4 regions of the Pseudoalteromonas sp. SIMBA_162 genome follow, and region 4 is predicted to be linked to each of the others. Evidence: predicted binding sites of a transcription regulator. Region 4 holds the regulator's gene; each other region holds the start of a gene.
What was found. The regulator LexA, encoded in region 4, represses DNA repair genes until DNA is damaged. The targets are predictions, from matches to a motif close to TACTGTATNNNNATACAGTA.
Positions count from the first base shown of each region.

Region 1: R0J88_RS02860 (YebG family protein) is a predicted target of LexA. The motif match lies at 1,919-1,938, and genes of this name have one in related genera.
Region 2: ruvC (crossover junction endodeoxyribonuclease RuvC) is a predicted target of LexA. The motif match lies at 1,462-1,481, and genes of this name have one in related genera.
Region 3: R0J88_RS15200 (DNA topoisomerase III) is a predicted target of LexA. The motif match lies at 1,740-1,759, and genes of this name have one in related genera.

Region 1 is NZ_JAWJBQ010000003.1:1,622-4,829, reverse strand. It holds gene putP (sodium/proline symporter PutP) at 2-1,480, shown strand; gene R0J88_RS02860 (YebG family protein) at 1,552-1,866, opposite strand; gene R0J88_RS02855 (ComEA family DNA-binding protein) at 2,184-2,480, shown strand; gene R0J88_RS02850 (DUF6170 family protein) at 2,491-2,793, opposite strand; gene dsbB (disulfide bond formation protein DsbB) at 2,799-3,208, opposite strand, start outside.
Region 2 is NZ_JAWJBQ010000030.1:27,747-30,954, reverse strand. It holds gene ruvB (Holliday junction branch migration DNA helicase RuvB) at 1-261, opposite strand, end outside; gene ruvA (Holliday junction branch migration protein RuvA) at 269-886, opposite strand; gene ruvC (crossover junction endodeoxyribonuclease RuvC) at 889-1,413, opposite strand; gene R0J88_RS17075 (ABC transporter permease) at 1,543-3,208, opposite strand, start outside.
Region 3 is NZ_JAWJBQ010000021.1:61,965-65,172, reverse strand. It holds gene R0J88_RS15200 (DNA topoisomerase III) at 1-1,727, opposite strand, end outside; gene R0J88_RS15195 (flagellar motor protein MotB) at 1,887-2,807, opposite strand; gene pomA (flagellar motor protein PomA) at 2,810-3,208, opposite strand, start outside.
Region 4 is NZ_JAWJBQ010000017.1:28,684-31,891, forward strand. It holds gene R0J88_RS13140 (hypothetical protein) at 1-424, opposite strand, end outside; gene R0J88_RS13145 (hypothetical protein) at 671-1,051, shown strand; gene R0J88_RS13150 (PaaI family thioesterase) at 1,053-1,496, opposite strand; gene lexA (transcriptional repressor LexA) at 1,673-2,290, shown strand; gene coxB (cytochrome c oxidase subunit II) at 2,707-3,208, shown strand, end outside.

The DNA of each region.
Region 1 (3,208 bases), on a different contig from region 4:
TTTGGAAACAGGAATGATCATTTCATTGTCACTATATTTTGTTGTTATGTTAGGTATTGGTTTATATGCCTATAAGCAGTCAACAAGTGATGTTTCTGGTTATATGCTGGGTGGTAGAAACTTGTCGCCAAGTGTTGCAGCACTCTCAGCGGGTGCTTCAGATATGAGTGGCTGGATTTTAATGGGGTTACCTGGCGCCATGTTTGTTACTGGCTTAAGTAGCACATGGATTGCATTTGGTTTAATTGCCGGTGCATGGTTAAACTACTTTTTAGTCGCGCCGCGTTTAAGGGTTTACACTGAAAAAGCGAATGACTCTATTACCATCCCTGATTACTTTTCTAACCGATTTAACGATAAATCAAATTTACTCCGAGTTGTGTCGGCTGTTGTAATTATTGTGTTCTTCACACTTTATACCTCTTCAGGTGTTGTTGCCGGTGGTAAACTATTTGAGAGCTCATTTGGCTTAAGCTACGAAATGGGGCTATACATCACAACGGGTGTTGTTGTTTTGTATACACTCTTTGGCGGCTTTTTAGCGGTTAGCTTAACTGACTTCGTGCAAGGCTGTATTATGTTTATTGCACTTATTTTAGTACCCGCTGTAGCTTACTCTTTATTAGAGCAACCACTGCAGTCAACCCTAAACAGTGTTAATCCAGACATGCTAAGTTGGATAGGCGCAGGGTCTGCGCTAGGTATTATTTCAGCAATGGCGTGGGGCTTGGGTTACTTTGGTCAACCACATATCATTGTTCGCTTTATGTCGGTGCGCAGTGTTAAAGATATGCCAACAGCACGTCGTATTGGTATGTCTTGGATGATTGTTGCTGCAATTGGTGCAGTAGGTACGGGTATTTTTGGTGCAGCATACACTTATGAAAATAATATAGTTGTGGATGATCCTGAAACTATATTCTTGATCCTGTCAGAGCTGTTGTTTCATCCACTTATTGCTGGCTTTTTACTTGCAGCAATATTAGCTGCAATAATGAGTACAATTTCATCTCAGCTATTAGTAAGCTCAAGCTCACTAACGGAAGATTTTTACAAAACATTTTTACGTAAAGAAGCCAGTGACGCAGAGCTTGTACTAGTAGGGCGCATTAGTGTGTCGATTGTTGCAATACTTGCTATTTACCTCGCATACGATAGAGACAGCTCTATTTTAGACTTAGTGAGTAATGCATGGGCTGGCTTTGGTGCTGCATTTGGTCCGCTTGTATTGTTTAGCCTTTACTGGAAACGTATGAACTTTGCGGGTGCGCTTTCAGGTATGGTTGTGGGTGCAGTTACTGTTTTACTATGGATTTATGGCCCATTCACAATCAACGGTGAAAGTTTAAGTAGCGTAATGTACGAAATTGTCCCAGGCTTTATACTTGCAAGTATTGCTATTGTAGTTGTAAGTTTAGCAACCAATGAGCCTAACTCAGATATAACAACGTTATTTGATGAAGTTGAAAAAGAGCTTTAATTAATATTCGTTTTTATAAAAGCTATAAAAAAGGGAGCAACTAAGTTGCTCCCTTTTTATTTGCAAAATGTTTAGCTTGCTTGTTTAGCGTTGTTATCGTCAATAGATGCAACGTTATCTGATTTTTTATTTTTACTTGCCGCTTTAGTCGTAGGCTCTTTGGCACCTTTAAGTACCGACATAAAGTCGTCTTTACTTTTTGCTATTTCTAACGCAAGCGATTCTATTTGTTGCTCACTCAGTGGCACGTCTACTTTTTCTAGCATCAGCTCAAGTGATTCTGCTATGTCTAGCATTTTGTCATAGGCATCAGCTTCTTTCTTAGTAGTAAACGTCATACGCTCGACTCCGTTTCGTTCTACAACATATTTAACAACAACAGCCATGATTTCTCCTGCAAACTTGCTTGGCACTGTGGTTTATAAAAAACCATAAGATTACTGTTTTTATATACAGTAAAGGTTTGCAAGTAAATATGCAAGCGCAGAGTTGTAATTTTTAAGTGTCTTAAATTTGACAAAAAACGGTAACTTAACTTTATTTAATATATCACTTGGTTGTACCAGCTGCATTTTAAGGATTTCGGATAAAAGTGATGATGCATTTAGGTACTTCCAAAGTGGCTAGCCTCGCGTTTGTCATTTATGGTCTTCCCTAATAATTAAAATAAATATGTTCTAAAATGGACAATAAGGACGAATAAATGAAAATATTTAAACTTTTACTTATAGCAAGTTTGCTAAGTATCCTACCCATTACTACCTCTTACGCGCAATTACCTGAAGTGAGCAAATCTATGGCTCCCATCGAAGCGGTAAGTATTAATGATGCAGATGCAAAAATGTTGGCTAAACTTCCTGGAATTGGTAAAAAGAAAGCACAAGCAATAGTAAATTACCGAGATGAAAATGGTTCATTTACAAGCCTTGAGGACTTGGCCAAAGTGAAGGGGATTGGCAAAAAAGTAATGGCTAAGTTAGAAGGAAAAGTTAAACTTTAGCAAAAGGGCGCTAAGCGCCCTTTTCATGTTGTTGTAGTGCTTCGTCTAAGTTTTTTCTGGCAAAATTTATATCGACCGGAGCGGTTAATAACGGATAAAAAAGCCCACCGAGTATTAAAAAGGGAATGATTATCCAACCTTCAAAAAGTGTAAATATTAAAAACAACGGGCTTAATAGCAATATTTTGATAATACGCAGTAATACACGGTCGGTAGGTGACAGCATTGATAAAGACCGTGCTATAACAAGCTGTCTCTCGCGTATTTTTAAATGTTGCAACTGTTTAAGTTGACTAGAAAAAAAGGTAAACATAATTATTAAACCGTTCTTTTTAGTATTAAGCGACTACCTAATACAATAAAAAATGTTAGAGCGAATAGCCCAAAAATAATTTCCATCCAAGCCGGCATACTGAGCGATAAAAACTCCCAATCTATGTTACCGCAATCGCCAGTGGCTTCAAAAAAGCTCGGTATCCATTCATGCAGCGGCATAAACGATGGAAAGTTAGGCTCAAACTCGCAGCTAAACGCAAACGGATCTGTTGTTGTTTGCATATCTATGTGCTCACGGGCAATTAAATACCCCCAAATGCTCGATACTCCCCAAGTAATGTAAGCAACTATACGCATTATTTTACTTTGTGGATTAATTGACCCAACAATACCCGCGCCAAGTAATCCTAACACCGCGGTACGTTGATAAATACACATAATGCAGGGCGCTA
Region 2 (3,208 bases), on a different contig from region 4:
TGAGGTGGTTTTAATATTTACGTTTAATTCGTTTGCTACAATATTCGCCAGCGTGGTTTTTCCTAAACCTGGCGGACCAAATATTAATAAATGATCAAGCGCTTCATCGCGGCTGCGTGCAGCTTCAATAAATATTTCCATTTGCTGCTTAACATGCGGTTGACCTCGGTAATCAGCCAACAGTTTTGGCCTAATTGCTCGGTCAATCGAGTCTTCATTTGTTTTTTCAGTCGCGTCAATTAAGCGATCCGCTTCAATCATGGGTTACTCACAACATCGATTTTAAAGATTCTTTTATAAGAACCTCAGTAGACATATCCGGTTTACTCACCGATTTTACTGCTTTTTGTGCCTGTGGCAATTTATACCCTAATGCAACAAGTGCAGAAACGGCATCATCCGCTGCATTATTAGCCACTAATGCATCGCTGTGAGGCTCTATAACTGCGCTATCGCTAAATGGTGTAAATAAATCATTACCCCAATCTTTTAGACGGTCTTTCATCTCAAGCACTAAACGTTCAGCTGTTTTTTTACCCACACCCGGTAATTTAACCAGCGATGTAGCATCTTCATTATTTACACAGCTAACAAACTGTTGCGCCGACATTCCCGATAAAATAGCGAGCCCGAGTTTTGGCCCTACACCATTAGCTTTTAAAAGCTCTCTAAATAATGCGCGCTCTGTTTTATTATTAAAACCAAACAGTAACTGCGCATCTTCACGCACTACAAAATGAGTATAAACAATCGTGTTTTCACCCACTTTTGGTAAGTCGTAAAAACAGGTCATTGGCATTTGTACTTCATAACCCACGCCGCTTACTTCAAGTAAAATTTCGGGGGGTTGTTTTTCAACTAAAATACCATTTAAGCGGCCTATCATTGTTATTTCCTTAAGCGTCCTCTAACGGTTTTGCTTGCGCTTCCCGCTAGTTTAATTAAATTTTGTTCTGAATGAGCATGGCAAATTGCTATTGCTAATGCATCTGCTGCATCGGCTTGAGGCGTACCTGGTAATTTTAGAATATTTTTTACCATATGCTGGACTTGGCTTTTGTCTGCACCACCGTTGCCTACTACAGCTTGTTTAATTTGCCTTGCCGAATACTCAAACACTGGCAAATCAGCCATTGCAGCACCCACAATGGCAGCACCACGCGCTTGGCCAAGTTTTAATGCAGAATCGGGATTATGAGCCATAAATACTTTTTCTATAGCAAACGTTTCAGGCGAAAACTGCTCAACAAGTTGAGTGATGCCCTGGTAAATCATTTTAAGGCGTACCGGAAAAGGATGATCGGCTAATTTTATACAACCACTGCCTAAATAAGTAAATTTAGCACCTTGGTGAGCAACTACACCGTAACCAGTCAAACGCGATCCTGGGTCGATCCCTAAAATAATGGCCAAATCACATTCTCGTTGTTTTTATTGTAAATTAGGCTAATAATGCCAGAGCACTGTATAAAATACCAGTACCAAGCAAAAACAAAAATGCTCGCTTAAATAGCGAGCATTTTAAGCGCAATAATAGTTAGTTTACCCTAAAGCGCGAACTAACCCTTGGGTGTTTTGTTTAAGGGTACGGGCAATCATTAAATAACCCAACCCGGCTACAAATAAACCACCAGCAAGCGGGCCTATAATCCATATATGTGGATGAAGCTTGCCCGTAAGTTCAAACATTTGTTGCTGCACAATCAAAAGCGCTAAGTCGCTAAAAAATGCAGCAACTAAACCGGCTAAGCCACCTAATAATAAAAACTCGTACAAGGTCGCGTTTTTAATTAAACGGCTTTTAGCACCTAATGTTCTTAAAATTACAATTTCTTGCATGCGTTCACCTAAGCTCGCTTGCACTTGCGAAATCAGTACTAATGCACCGCACAAAACAACAATGGCAAGTACAAAACCAATGGCGAGTGAGACTTGAGATATTGTGGTTTGTATTTGCTTTACAAAGTTGTCTACATCGATTGCAGTAATGGTTGGATAGGTGCGCAACAGTTGGCTAAAGTCGCGCTTTTGCTCAGGTTCTATCCTAACCGACGAAATATACGTTGCCGGAAAATCTTTAAGTACATCAGGGCTGAGTATAATAAAGAAGTTGGGTTTAAGCGTTGCCCAGTTAACTGTACGAACGCTGGTAATTTTAGCATCGAACGACTGCGCGCCAATTAAAAAGGTAAGTGTATCGCCAATTTCCACATCAAGGCGCTCTAACATCGACTCTTCAACTGATGCCTCGGCCACTGCGTTTTCACCAAACCACTCGCCTTGAATTATCTCGTTTTGAGCCGGTACATTTTTAAGCCACGTTAAGTTTAGCTCACGGCCAATACCCGAACGCGCTTCTTCGTCTTTTTTCTCATTGTCTTGAAGAGATACTTCCCGTGCAACCAACTCACCATTTACCGCGTTAACACGCCCTCGAATCGTTGGGTAGAAGTCAGACACTAATATATCTTTCTCAGCAAGGTAGTTATTGATTGGTTCAAGATCGTTTTGCGTAATATTAACTAAAAATGCATTTGGCGCATCGCTTGGTAATTGCGACTGCCAATCAGCAATCATGTCATTTTTAAGCACAACTAAAAACAAAAGCAGCTTAATGGCGAGCGAAAAACTAATAAGTTGAACTGCATTTACATTGGCACGCTTTTGAATCGACGCAATAGCCAATGACCAGCTATTACCTGGTTTTAAACCCAGTTTCCGGCCACCGCCAAATATAAGTTTAGATATTAAAAACAACACGCCAATTAAAGTTAGTGTGGTTATAAATAATATTAGCGTTATTTTTATATTGTTACTAAATAACCACATTAACAAAAACACGGTCAATGCACTCATACCCAAGTGCACGCGGCTCACCGCTAGTTTGTCACCTAAATTACGACGCAGTACCCTAAGCGGCGGAATATCGAACAAATCAAACAACGGTTTAATAGAAAACATAACGGCGCAAATTACACCCGTACTAATTGCTACAAGCCAAGGCTTAAATCCACCCATGGGCAATTCGCTTCCCATACTTTTTGAAAGGTATCCGGTGGCTATTTCTTGCAAGCCGTAACCAATCAATAAACCTATACTCACAGCCATTGCACATACAAGCAATAAGTGAAGCATGTAAATTTTACGGATCATTGAGCGACTGCCGCCCAATGTTTTCATCATCGCAACAGGGTCATATTGGCGCTCG
Region 3 (3,208 bases), on a different contig from region 4:
CTCGCTTCCCACTTTGCTGTTAAGTCAGGACTTGCTAAACCTTCAGGCAAAACACTAATTAATGCAAGGCCTGTTTCGGTAGCTTTGATTGTTTTGCCTTCACGCTTTAAAAAACGCCGTTTAAATAACAACTCTATAATGCCTGCACGAGTAGCCTCTGTACCTAAACCATCAGTATCTTTTAGTATTTTTTTGATATGTGGATCTTTTACATAACGGCTAATCCCCGTCATAGCACCTAGTAAAGTTGCATCAGTAAAATGAGCGGGAGGTGAAGTAAGCTTTTCGACTACATCACCTTGTGTACATACCAGGTCCATCCCTTTTTCAAGGTAAGGTAAAGTAGCCTCTTCTTTTAATTCTGATTTACCCATTAATACCTTAAACCCCAAACTGACTTCTTGTTTAGCGTTGGCTTTAAATAACCCACCAGCAATTGTCACCTCTGCTTTAGTTTCGTTATAAATATAGTCTGGGTAAAACTGAATCAAATAATGCCTACAAATAAGCTGATACACTTTTGCTTCATCCTTGGCTAAGCTAGCTGACTTTAATTGCTTTGCCGTAGGTACAATAGCGTGATGCGCAGCTACTTTTGCGTCATTAAAGCACTTACTGCGCTGCTTAGCATTTGCACCATTTACTAACTCCACTTTTTGACCGTCATTAGTTGCAATTGCTTTTAAAATTGAAGGTGCATCTAAATGATGTTCTTTAGGCAAATAACGATTATCTGAGCGAGGATAAGTAATTAATTTATGGCGTTCATAAAGTGTTTGGCAAATATCAAGCACCTGTTGGGCAGCCATACCAAATGCCTTTGCTGCATCTATTTGCAGTGTTGATAGATTATAAGGTAGAGGTGCACTTTGCTTTTTTTGTTTTTGTTCAAGCGATGTCACCTCTCCTGTTTGATTCGTTATACGCGAAGCCACGTTTTCGGCCAATGCTTTATTTAGCACTCGCCCCTCTTCATCTTGATAAGGTTCGCAAGCTTTACTCGGTACCCATTTTGCTTTAAATACCTGCTTCTCAGGAGTAACTAAACTAGCTAGCACCTCATAAAATGGTTTTGATATAAAATTAGCTATCTCAGTGTCACGATTTACCACTAAGCCCAAAATTGGCGTTTGTACGCGCCCAACTGAGAGTACATTACCAAACCCTGCTTTTTGTCCCGCTAAAGTATAAGCCCGAGTGAGGTTCATACCAAAAAGCCAATCTGCTCGTGAACGTGCAAGTGCTGATACACTTAATGGAATAAATTCCCGATTAGAGTGCATACTACTAAGCGCTTTTTTAACTGCAGCTAAGTTTAAATCGTTTATAAGTAGACGCTGAATACCTTGCTTTTTAGCTTTGCTTATTTTGGCTTGTTCTATCACTTCATCTACAAGTAACTGCCCTTCACGGTCGGGATCGCCAGCATGAACTAACGTTGATGCCTGTTTGATTAGCTTTTTTAAAATAGTTAATTGCTTACGAGTTTTAGGTTTAGCTTTTAACCGCCATTGCTCAGGTACTATAGGGAGATGTTCTAATTGCCATTTTTTATAGCGTTCATCGTAATCATCAGGTTCAGCTTGTTCTAACAAATGGCCAATACACCACGAGACACAATCACCATTTGCGACTTCAATGTAACCGTCGTGTTTTTTATGTGGTTTTGGGAGCGCATCTGCAATTGCACGTCCAAGTGATGGTTTTTCTGCGATGTAGAGTTTCATGTGCTGGCCTACAACTGGTTATATAAACAGTAGTTTAGCATAACTATTTTAAAGAGTGAGAGTTTTTGATTTATTGTCGGTTCAATAGATAGATACTGGTAATAATTTGTAAAACTTAAAGCTGGGCTACTAATTAAGCCCAGCTTTATAATTTGAGCATTATCTCACATCAATAGGATCAGACTCTTTTGCCTTACCTTGTAATATAGATATTTCAACTCGGCGATTCCGGCGTCGGTCTTCATTTGTCTCGTTAGGCACAAGCGGCCGAGTTTCAGCTCGCCCTACAACCATCATTCGTGTCTTATCAAACCCTTGAACTGTTTGCAATTCGCTAGCAACAGCCACTGCACGCTTAGACGACAAATCCCAGTTATTTACGTATAACTCATTTGATACCTGAAAATCATCTGTATGCCCTGATACTGTAATTTCACCTGGTACGTCTTTTAAAAGTTCGCCAATGTCTTGAATAATCGGTTTAAACTTAGGTTGTAAAAAAGCACTGCCCGAAGGAAACGAGCCATTTTCTCTAATACGAATAATAATTTGCTGACCTAATGATTCAAGTTCTATTGCACCATCTATTATTTGCCTTTCTAACTGCTGCGCTATTTTTTTAACCAGCTCATTTGTTTGCTCTTGATCTGCAGCGGATATTGCTTGTTCTGATGACTGCTCTTGTGAGGTACTTCTAGATTCACCGCCACGTTTATCGCCTCGCTGTTCTTGCCTGCCGCCCGCTGAACTTTCATCACCAGCCTGAAACTCTAGCATTTGCTGGGTCATTTCAACGGTTTGCTGTTGAATAGTTTCAATGGGTGTAGGCTCTGGCTTACCTGGGGTAAATTCCATAGCGATAACCGATGTCCCTTTTGGGATATCTTTAACTTCGATTTTATTTTGCACACCAAAAGCAAACTTCATAGAACCTGCAATTTGCTTGAATTTAAGTACATCCATTTCTGAGAATGCCAATAAGAGTACAAAAAAGCACATTAATAGCGACATTAAATCAGCAAATGTACCCATCCAAGCAGGCAAACCGGGGGGTGGGCATTTGCACTCTTCATCAGACATGGTTACTCCTCGGTATCAACTTTACGTTTAGACTCAGCCAAGTAGTTTTTCAAAATACCTTCAATAACTTTGGGGTTTTGACCATCTTGAATTCCTAAAATAGCATCAAGAATCAAACGCTGATTCATCGCTTCTTCGTCTTTACGCAGCTCGAGTTTTACCTGAATCGGAATTGCTACTACATTCGCCAAAAATGCACCATACAGAGTGGTCAATAGTGCCACGGCCATTGCAGGTCCGATAGCTTTGGGGTCGTCCATGTTTGATAACATGGCAACGAGGCCTATCAATGTACCAATCATTCCCATTGCGGGAGCTATGTCGGCAAGTGCTTTAAATAAGCCAGCACCTAGTTCATGACGGGTGGTGGTTAGGGAAATATCTTTTTGAAGTGTAGCGCG
Region 4 (3,208 bases):
TTTCTCTTGGCCCTAAACCTAACAAAGTTGTACTTACTGGTTGAGCATCAATAAGTAAATGCGCGTGTGCATTAGCAATTATTTGCTGTTTATTGGGGGCTTTAAATGGTTGCCCAGTAATGCCATTAAAACTTTGAGGGTTGCCTTCACTGGTTACAGTTATAAGTGGGGTAGATAAAAAATGTGCAAAGGTTATTTTAGTCGGATTAGTGACTTGCGAAACAATATTATCAATTGATGCCACGTAATCGCTGCTTTTAAAGGGGTTAACTAGGGTGCGTGTTGCTAGGTGTTTACCATGTACTTTTTCAAGCGGGATGGCGCTCATAACCAAACCGCCAAGCAACCAAGCTAGTATTTGTATTCCTAATAAATAGCCCAACCATTTATGAAGTTTACGTGCTGGTTTAAAAGTTTTTTTCATGTGTGTTTATCTTATTATTTTTACAAGACATTTTACGCGATGGTTGAGCAAGGTGAGTGCGACAAAATGTCGCACTAGTGCATTAAAATAGCGTTTCAGCACAATAGCGCCAATTGTAAGTAGCAATCGCACTCTAAAATAAGAGTATTACCATATAAAACGTCTATTTATAGGGTGTTGATTTGGTATAAAGGTAAAACTGCGTTAAAGTTTGCATGGTAACCATTAGAGGATAAATACGAGACAATGTCGGAAATTCAATTTTTAAATGTAGATCTAGAGCTTGAGTCAAAACAAGATATTAGTGTGCTGGTGGCCGACCTAAAAAAAGTCGCAACGATTTTACATTATGACAAAGACGAATACCGTCAATTAGCACGTATTGAGGTAGCTGGCGATGTAAAATCACCAGACAAAGCAATAAACCATATATGTGAGCTTATTGAGTCATGTTCACGCAATGCATTAAAGCAATGGTTGAGCTGCTCACGTAGAACGTTTGATATAGGGTTTGAGTCAGGCACGTCGCCAAAGTGTTTTAATCAAGCTTTACATGCAGATACACTACTGCGTATATCTGCTATTGGCGCGGGTATGGAAATAACAATTTACCCTCTCGAAAAATAACTTACGTCTTTCGCTCAACAACGGCTGCGGTCATTTTTGATACGCAGCATAGCTCGTTGCGGCTGTTTGTAATTTTTATTTCCCAAACAGAGCTTCGTTTTCCAATATGAAATGCGCGTGCTGTTGCCGTTAATGTACCATTGCGAGAAGCCTTTAAATGGCTTGCACTTATTTCTTGCCCAACACAGTAAAACTTTGTGAAATCAACCACAAAATTAGCAGCATAGCTAGCTACGGTTTCGGCGAGTACAACGTTTGCGCCGCCATGAACCATGCCAATAGGGTTATGGTGTGCAGGGATTGCAGGCATAGTTGCTACTAGATAATCGTCGCCTATCTCTGTTATTTCGATTCCCATGGTTTTCATTAGCGTCCCTTGGCCATTAATGCCTTCGTCCAATTGTTTACACAATGCTAATGTAATGGGTTGATGCCAAATACTCATATAGACTCCTTTAAATTTAATGTAGCAAGTTACTATTTTTATAGGCTATTTTAGAAAGCCCCTAAAATGTACACGTAAGCAAGTAATTTGGCTATTTGAACGAATAATTTAAATTTGCGATTTTTATTTAACTGTATATACTCACAGTTAAATGTACTGTATGGAAAACCAGTTGTATGCGCCCATTAACTAAACGCCAAGCTCAAATACTCGAATTAATTAAAGTGTTTATTAAAGACACTGGTATGCCGCCTACACGTGCCGAAATAGCACAAACGTTAGGGTTTAAAAGTGCAAATGCCGCTGAGGAACATTTAAAAGCCCTTGCCAAAAAAGGGGTGATTAAAATGAAACCTGGCGCAAGCCGTGGAATTCAACTTGTTGAAGAAGAGGAGCCAGAACAATTAGGTTTACCGCTTATTGGCCGAGTTGCGGCAGGTTCCCCTATTTTGGCGCAAGAACATGTTGAAAGCCACTGTAAAATTGACCCATTAATGTTTAAACCAGCTGCCGACTTTTTACTGCGCGTAAACGGTATGAGTATGAAAGATATAGGCATTATGGATGGCGATTTACTTGCTGTGCATAAAACACAAGTGGCTGAAAATGGTCAAGTTGTGGTTGCCCGTGTTGATGACGATGTAACCGTAAAGCGCATTGAAAAGGCGGGTCGCCAGGTGTTGCTTCATGCTGAAAATGACGAGTTTGCACCAATTAAGGTCGATCTTGAAACTGAGTCGTTCAACATTGAAGGCTTGGCAGTGGGTGTAATTCGTAACGCGGACTGGATGTAGTTCTTTCTTATTTTATAAATTGCGCACTATTTTGGTGCGTATTTTTATTTTTTTAAATTTATTTGTTTTTTATTGACACTCTTTCATTTCATCCTTAGCCCTTACTACCTCTCGATTTTAGCTACTTTTTTCTACGCTAAACTAAATCAACGCTCTACTTTTTACATATTTATTGTTTGTTTTTAATACAAAAAACTTGCATGCTGGTTAAATATTAACTAATTGTTAATGAACTGACGCTGGCAATACTCATCGCTTTTAAGCTTTGAGCACACACAATAAATTTGTTGCTAGCGCAGTGAATGCCAATTTTTATAAATAAAACGGCATTAATAAAAAAATAAAAATAACGAATTGGCGTTTAAGCCGTATGCCTCTTCGCTTTGCACTAGCAACAGCATCAAAGGAGTCGTCACATGGGTAAACTTAGTTGTACCTTGTGGCTTATATTGTGTGTTTTTCCGCAGTTAGCCTTGGCAAATAGCCAATTTAATATGCGTAAAGGCGTTACAGATATAAGTGAAAATGTTTACGAATTACACATGACCATATTTTTTATATGTTGTGTGATTGGGATAATAGTGTTTGCCATTATGCTTTGGGCACTCATTCATCATCGCAAATCTAAAGGAGCGGTTCCCGCTCAATTCCATGAAAGTACCAAAGTAGAAATTCTTTGGACCGCCATTCCATTTGTTATTTTAATTGCTATGGCAGTGCCTGCTACAAAAACGTTAATAGCGATGGAAGATGCCAGTAAAGCCGACTTAACAATTAAAGTTACAGGTTCACAGTGGAAATGGCATTATGAATACATGGGAGAAGATGTAGAGTTTTACTCAATGCTTGCAACTCCTCAGGATGAAATAACTAATTTAGCTGATAAAAACCCAAATTATTTACTTGAGGTAGACAAAC